2 regions of the Devosia lucknowensis genome follow, and region 2 is predicted to be linked to the other one. Evidence: predicted binding sites of a transcription regulator. Region 2 holds the regulator's gene; the other holds the start of a gene.
The links. The regulator LexA, encoded in region 2, represses DNA repair genes until DNA is damaged. The targets are predictions, from matches to a motif close to TGTTCNNNNTGTGTTCNG.

Region 1 (3,833 bases), on a different contig from region 2:
CCTCTTCGACGATCGTGAACTCCGCAAGCTGCCCTGCCTCATGGAAAGATTTCTGGAGGACAAGACGCCTCCGGACCCTTCCGGACTGTACGATGGGCTCGCTGCATTAGAGGCCCAGGTATACGAGCGCTGGGCAATCGTTGATCCGTACATCTATGTCGACAACGATTACCGAGACGAGGCGCCACCAGAAGCATTCAAGTGCCTACTTGGTTATTTTGATGCCGAAGGTGTCTTCATCCCCAAACCCTCCTTGTCGCCCCTCCCTCGATACTGCCACTCCACCGATGACGCTTCCCACCTTCGGATCACCGTCGTCGGCTACCATCTTCTGCTCGCCCTTAGCGAGCGACAGACCGACACCATGGATTACGAATTCGAAGCTCGGCTGCACTCTGTTACGGGAGAGACCATCAGCGACTACGTGTCCACCGACGCACCCATTGCCGTCGTTGGGGCGACGTTGACGGCGTTAGCGAAGGGTTGGAGTCATCCGCTTGGTGGCTATGTGGTGAAGGACGCTTGAGCCCTTAATGGCCTGGGGCAATCGGTGGAGCGTCCAGTTCAGCACGCACCTCGTCCACTCGACGCTTTAAGTGCTGGATCACCGGTCTGCACCTTTCAAAGCTCCAACCGAAAGACCCGCTCGGGTGAGGGATATGCGCTGCTATTGCTCGATATGGCATAGCGACTTCGTACTCTCGCTCTCTCCAGCCCCGTCCGCCGGCCTGATAGGCGTCGTGACGTTCGACAAGGCCAGCGGGCATGCGACGCCATAACTGCGTTCCGCACACCAGGATGGCCTCTGCCTCGATCTGCTTTACCAGATCCTGAAATAGCCGAGGCGCTACGCCATACCACAACTCGTCCGGTGGGCGCTTGCGCGAGGTGTTAGCAGCGACCACCGGAATGTAGTTGTAGAATACGACCGAGTGCCAGAACTCCGCCGGCTGGTAGCGAGCACCTTCACCCATGACCAGGCGCTCGATCCGTGAGAAGAACTGGTAGTTGCCGCCGGCCAAATGATGGCTGACGACCTGCTCAGTCATATCGGGGATGTCGGTCCCGATCGGGGCTGTTTCATGATAATGCGATTCCCCCAGAACCAGCAGCCTCAGGCCACCCAGGACGTTGCTGCTGTCCCCCCATTGATCCCCTCGCCAGCGTCTCGCCATTACCGATGCTCCGTTTGTTCGTGTCGGTAACAGAACCTCGCCAGGTCGGCCAGTTCAGTGAAAGTTCGGAATCGGCGTCGCTGGCCATCGACAGCCGCTGCTGTCAACCGAGCCAGCCCAAATAGTGTTCTTGTTTTGTTCTTGACTGTCGCTCATCCTAAAAGGAATCGACGACGGAGACGACATGGACCTCACCACCGCCATCGCTGACCACCGCATGCCGGTGCCCGTGTCCTCGCTGATCCAGCTGAGCGTGCCCTTCGTCGGCCAAACCGTCCATGCTGGCTTCCCCTCGCCGGCAGATGACTTCATCGAGGACATGATCGACCTGAACCAAGTGCTGGTTCAGAACCCGACCGCGACCTTCCTGTGGCGCGTCGTGGGCGACTGCATGATCGACGTGAAAATCTTCCCGGGCGACGTCGTCATCGTTGACCGCTCATTGGCGCCGAAGCATCGGTCGATCGTTCTCGCGATTATTAACGGCGAACCGACGCTCAAGCGTCTCCATCGTCGCGGCGGCATGTTCGTGCTGCAGAATGAGAACGTGAAGCTTCCGGCCTTCCTGATCTCGGAGGGGACAGAGGTTTCGGTGTGGGGCGTGGTCACTGCGACCATTCGCGACCTTAAGAAATGACCGCCTTCGCGCTGGTCGACGGCAACAGCTTCTATTGCTCCTGCGAGCGCGTGTTTGACCCGCGGCTCGAGAAGCGCCCTGTCATCGTCCTCAGCAACAATGATGGTTGCGCTGTGGCCCGTACCAACGAGGCCAAGGCGCTGGGCATCCGGATGGGTCACCCGTACTTCCAGATCAAGGATCTGTGCCGGCGAGAGGGCGTCGTGGCGCTGTCATCGAATTACGCGCTGTACGGAGACATGTCGCGGCGCCTCAACCAGATCTATGATCGGTTCAGCCCGGACGTGGAGGTCTACTCGATCGATGAGAGCTTCATCGACGTCAGCCGCCTGCCGGTAAAAGACCGGACCACCTGGGCGAAGGACTTGCGCTCGACGGTCAAGCAGTGGTCGGGCATTCCGACGTGCGTCGGCATTGGCCCGACCAAGACACTTGCTAAGCTTGCGAACAAGGCGGCCAAGAAGCTTGCTGATGGCGTTCTTGATCTTAGCGACACCACAGAGCGGGCTCGGGTCATGGCCGACTTCCCGATTGGCGACGTGTGGGGCATCGGGCCCGCCAACCAAGCCAAGCTCGCTGCCATGGGCATTCAGTTCGCCGGCCAGGTGCGCGATCTGGAGCCGCGGCAAGCCCGACAGCTCATGACCGTTGTGGGGGAGCGACTGGTCCATGAGCTCAACGGGCGGTCTTGCATGCCGTTGGAGACGGTGCCGCCGGTGCGCCAGGGCTGCGCTGTCACCCGTTCTTTCGGGCAGCGCGTCACCCGCAAGCTCGAGATGGAACAGGCGGTGGCCGGCTACGCCACCAGACTGGGCGAAAAGCTCCGACGCCATGGCCTCGCCACCGACCAGGTCACCGTGTTCATGCACACCAGCCGGTTCGATGACGACGAGCCGCAGCGCAGTGTCTCGATGACCGTGGACCTGCCCGAGGCGACCAACTACACCCTGGCGCTGATCAAGGCCAGCCGACGCGCAGTCGACCAGCTCTGGAAGTCGGGATACCGCTATGCCAAGGCCGGCATCGTCACGCAGGATTTGGTACCGCCCTCAGAGTCTCAACAGGCCCTGTTCGACGGCCTTGATCATGAGCGCGCTGCAAGGGTCATGCAGGCTCTCGACTCGGCCAACAAGCGCTGGGGGCGTGTCACCGTTTTCCCGGCAGTGATGGGCATCAAGCGAGAAGCTTTCTCGACCAAGTTTGAGATGCGGACGCCCAGATACACAACGCGATGGGACGAGTTGCCGAAGTGTAGGTGACGTCGTTGATGGCGCCTCTGTCCCAGACATTTTTGGGGAAATCACAAAGGTTCGTCAGCTGGTTAGCTTGATCCAACAGTGAATTTTTACGATCCGCCATCCTCCTATTTCATGGAGGATGACGATGCCGAAGACCCGCTCCCTCACCCCACGCATGATTTCGGATTTCTGCCGGCTGAGGCTGAAGACCGTCCTCGACAGCGACGAGATCGAAGTGATGACGAAGTATCTCGTCGGGCTGATCGAGTTGATGGCCTATCCGCCTTATAGAGGCAGCAAAGCTGACTGGGTCATGCTGGCCGACGCTACCGGGATCGAGGCGAACAAATTAAAGGCAGCCGGTCCGCGGTTGCAGCCGGTCCTTGATGCAGTAGCCAGGTCCATCGCCATGGAGGGGCATGCCGTTCCGCCACCGTCCACGCCAATTGCGACCAAGCCGACGTCAACCGGCGACAATCAGCGTTCCAAAGCAAGATCTCGTCCTGGGCCGGCGCCGAAACCGATCATCGAGCACCCAGAGCCTCTCTTCACCGAGTGGGAGGATCCGGCCGGCTTCGGTGATGCCCTCAACCTCCATATGCGTAGGCACGGCGACACTGTGCGTCACCTTTATCTGGCGCTGGATTCCCGAGGGGAGGCGCAGGACCAGCGGACTCTCATGAAATGGTGCACCGGCCAGCTTCTGCCCATGACCGCTCGAAGCTTCGTCGTCCTCAACAATATCGAACGGCGCTACCGCCTTCCGCTCGGCTACTTCAAAGC
Region 2 (3,833 bases):
CCGCGCCCTCAGCCCCAAGGCGGCGAGGTCGGCAGCGCAATCGTTCACCATCGAGTGGAATTGCGGCATGTCGGGGTGGGTCGCGTAGGGTGCCAGGTCCGACGACATCCGGTACATGCCGATCTCGTGCTTGGCCAGATAGTCGAATATTTCGGCGAGGTATCCGAGCGATACCCGCAGATGCGGGTTAGACTGCGCGCGTCTGGCGTCGTTGCTCTTGAGGGCCGGATTGCCGAGCACCTTGACCGGAAACCCGAGCCTGAGCGGACCAGAAGTCATTGCGCGTTCCTCCATGATGGATGAATGCCGCAACCAAGCGAGCGTTCCTGAGACACGCTTTAGTGCCCCGAAAGTAGAGCGTCCTCCCACTCAGGCCGGTGGTTCCAAAGATGCTGTCGCAAGGCAGCAATCGGTCAATCGCACTACGGTTCCGCGCATTCTGCTGACGTCACCATTGGGCATGTCTCGCGCATGTCTCAGAGAAACAACCGCGGCTGACCCCAAAAAAAATCGCCTGGCGACAGCATCACCTTCAATCTCACCATTGACGGCTCGACCAGGCAGGTCATCATGAACAAGACGATTGCCGATGCCGCATCCACCAGCAATGACGGCGATCTCGACACCATCGGTGAATTCCGCGCGGCCATGCAGGCTGCAATCGTGGCAGTCGGGTTCGACGCCACAAGCTTCTCGCTGACCGACAACGGCACCGAGATCAAACTTCAGTCCACCTCGACTGGCCCGAATTCTGAAATCAACTTTGCGGGCGGCTGGGTTTATGACGATGGAACCAGTGGCGGCACGTTCGATGCGACCACCACGGGCTTCGGGGATCTTGCTGACGCGGGTACCAATGCCGCGACTGCCACGATCACCATCGGCGACGGCACCAACACCACCGGCAACATCGTCCTCAATGGCGATGACCACGATACGCCCGAAAAGGCCAGGACACGAAGTTGCGGCGGCGCAAAACGCAGACCCCAAGCCGTTCCAGCTTCAAGCAGCCTGCCGCTTCGTTGCCAGATCCGACGCCAAACTCACCGACCACGTCTCTCGTGACACATCGCGGAACCTGCTTCTTTTCGGCCATGCCGACTGTCGCCTTGCGGACGGGCATTCGCCTTCGCGCTGAGCGCCGTCGGCGTTTACCTGAAAGCCCGCAGCACGCTTCCAGATTGAACGCTGCTCCTCGCAAGTTCACTCGGTGGCCCTGACCGGACACGGCTCCCGGCGCAAGCCATACCGCGAGGTCGCTTGGAACCCACGGGGTGAACTCGCACCGATCTAGAACGGTCCCACATCGCCACCGCCATACGTAAGTCGGTAGTCCATGCCATGCACCCGCGACAGTCAGCGCCACAAGCAAGCGTGGGATCCATATCGCGAGATCGCTTGGGAATCCGCGGGGTGAACTCGTTCAGAGACTGAACTGTCCCTCATCGCCACCACTGGACGTGTCCCGGTGCTCTATGCCGCGGTGAATGGGGATTGCCGGGACAAGCCCGGCAATGACGCAAGTCGGGACACGAACGGCCCCGATTTACCGCTTCACACCATCCGGGCGACGCCAGCGTCAGCCCGGATACCTGCTCGTCCCGCCAAGGCGCGAACTTGCCACGTCCTCCGACATGAGGATCGTCCGCGTGCCGCCGAGATATCAGTACTTCCTGAGAAGCCCAACCAGCCGGCCCTGCACCTTCACGCGGTCAGGGGGGAAGATCCGCGTCTCATATGCCGGATTTGCCGCCTCGAGCGCCACGGTATCGCCCTTGCGGCGAAGTCGCTTCAGCGTTGCTTCCTCATCATCGACGAGCGCTACGACAATCTCGCCGGTGCCGGCTGTTTCCTGCTTCTTGATGACGACAGTATCGCCATCGAAAATGCCGGCTTCGATCATCGAGTCACCTCGCACTTCGAGCGCATAGTGATCGCCCGCCCCCAGCATTTCGGGCGGCACCTGGATCGTATGCGTATGCTGTTCGATCGCCGAGATCGGCGTGCCAGCGGCAATACGGCCCATGACGGGAATAGACACCGGCCGCGCATATTCTTCCGTGGCGATGCCGCGTACCGGAGTTGCGCTGACCTTGCCCAGGCTCCCCTCGATCACCGAAGGCTCGAACCGCGCCTTGCGGCCACCCAGCGACGGGTTCATCGAATCCGGCAGCTTCACCACTTCGAGGGCCCGCGCGCGGTTCGGCAGGCGGCGGATGAAGCCGCGCTCCTCCAGCGCGGTGATAAGGCGGTGGATGCCGGACTTCGACGCCAGGTCCAGCGCGTCCTTCATCTCGTCGAAGCTCGGGGGAATGCCGCTTTCCTTCATCCGTTCATGGATGAACATCAGCAACTCATGTTGTTTGCGTGTGAGCATTGGCCCGTTGACCCCAGAATCGGAACATAGACGGAACGACAATACATGTTCCATTTATGTTCTGCAATGCCCGCGGTGGCGGAGGATTTTTTTGGGAGCCGACAAACTGGCGCGCGGTCCCGACGGAGTTCAGAAGGCGTCGATCGGAATGGCGGCGACGACAGCGCCTGTGGGCTGGCCCGGATCATGCTCCGGCTGCACGATGAGGAGGTCCGCGGCCGCGAGGGACGATGTATGGCCGCTATCGGTCTGCGCGATCGGCTCTGCGGCGGGCCCGAACGGGGACTGCACCAGCCGCGCGCGCATGAAATGGCGTCGGGCGGTGTTGGCAGGCGTGGGCGAGGCGAGGGGCAACCTCCAGTCCGCCGCGGCCGAGTGACCGAGCCACGCGCGCAATGCCGGCTTGATGAACGCTGTCGCTGTCACCATGGCCGAAACCGGATTGCCGGGGAGGCCGAATACCAGCGTCTTGTCGCGCGTGCCGAACATCAGCGGCTTGCCCGGCCGCATGTTGATGCGCCAGAAATCCAGCGAAACGCCCAGGTCCTTGAGCACGTCCTGCACCAGGTCATGCTCGCCCACCGAGGCGCCGCCGGTAGTGATGAGGATATCGGGCGCATCCGCGAATGCTGCCTCGAGGCGTGACCGCAGGACGACGCGGTCGTCCGAGGCGATGCCGTGATCCACAATGCGTTCGGCATAGGGCTGCAGCATCGCAGCAAGACCGAAACTGTTCGATGCGACGATCTGGTCCGGCTCGAGCCGGTTGCCGGGCAGCACCAGTTCGTCGCCCGTCGCGAGGAGCGCGATCCGCGGCCGCCGCGCGACGGCCAGCGAGGCCGCATTCGCAGCCGCCGCCACTGCGATCTGCATCGGCGTCAGCCGTGTGCCCGCCGCCACCAGTACCTGGCCGACGGCAAAATCGTTCCCTTTCAGGCGGACACTGTGACCCGGCCGGGCAGGGGCTGTGAACCGGACCCGATCGCCGTCGCGCACCGCCTCTTCCTGCATGATGACGGTATCGGCGCCACGAGGCACTGGCGCGCCCGTGAAGATGCGCACCGCCTCCCCGGGGCCCACCGTGCCACTGTAACCCGAGCCCGCCTGCGACGTCCCGATCACCTTGAGCACGGCATCGTCGCATACGTCGGTGGCCCGCACTGCATAGCCGTCCATGGCACTGGCGTCGAACGGAGGCTGGTCGTGGCTGGCCACGAGGTCCTGCGCAAGCACCCTCCCGACCGCTTCCTTCAGCGGCACGTGCTCGATCACGACGGGCGGAATATGGGAAAGAATGGCTTCGAGTGCGGCTTCGACCGGGAGCAGGCTCATGCGTCGCGCCTGAAGTCGCCGGATTTCCCGCCCGATTTTTCCACCAGGCAGATGTCGGAAACCACCATCGCGCGGTCCATCGCCTTGGCCATGTCGTAGAGCGTCAGCGCCGCGGTGGACGCTG

Region 1: a site for LexA is predicted at 1,301-1,318, ahead of CCK88_RS15895 (LexA family protein). Genes of this name have one in related genera too.

Annotation. Positions count from the first base shown of each region.
Region 1 covers NZ_FXWK01000002.1:740,957-744,789, reverse strand. Annotated here, with positions in the region: gene CCK88_RS15905 (hypothetical protein) at 1-526, shown strand, start outside; gene CCK88_RS15900 (hypothetical protein) at 531-1,175, opposite strand; gene CCK88_RS15895 (LexA family protein) at 1,360-1,812, shown strand; gene CCK88_RS15890 (Y-family DNA polymerase) at 1,809-3,071, shown strand; gene CCK88_RS15885 (hypothetical protein) at 3,190-3,833, shown strand, end outside.
Region 2 covers NZ_FXWK01000001.1:1,039,654-1,043,486, forward strand. Annotated here, with positions in the region: gene uvsE (UV DNA damage repair endonuclease UvsE) at 1-279, opposite strand, end outside; gene CCK88_RS04900 (hypothetical protein) at 571-1,065, shown strand; gene lexA (transcriptional repressor LexA) at 1,664-2,377, opposite strand; gene CCK88_RS04910 (molybdopterin molybdotransferase MoeA) at 2,507-3,709, opposite strand; gene moaC (cyclic pyranopterin monophosphate synthase MoaC) at 3,706-3,833, opposite strand, start outside.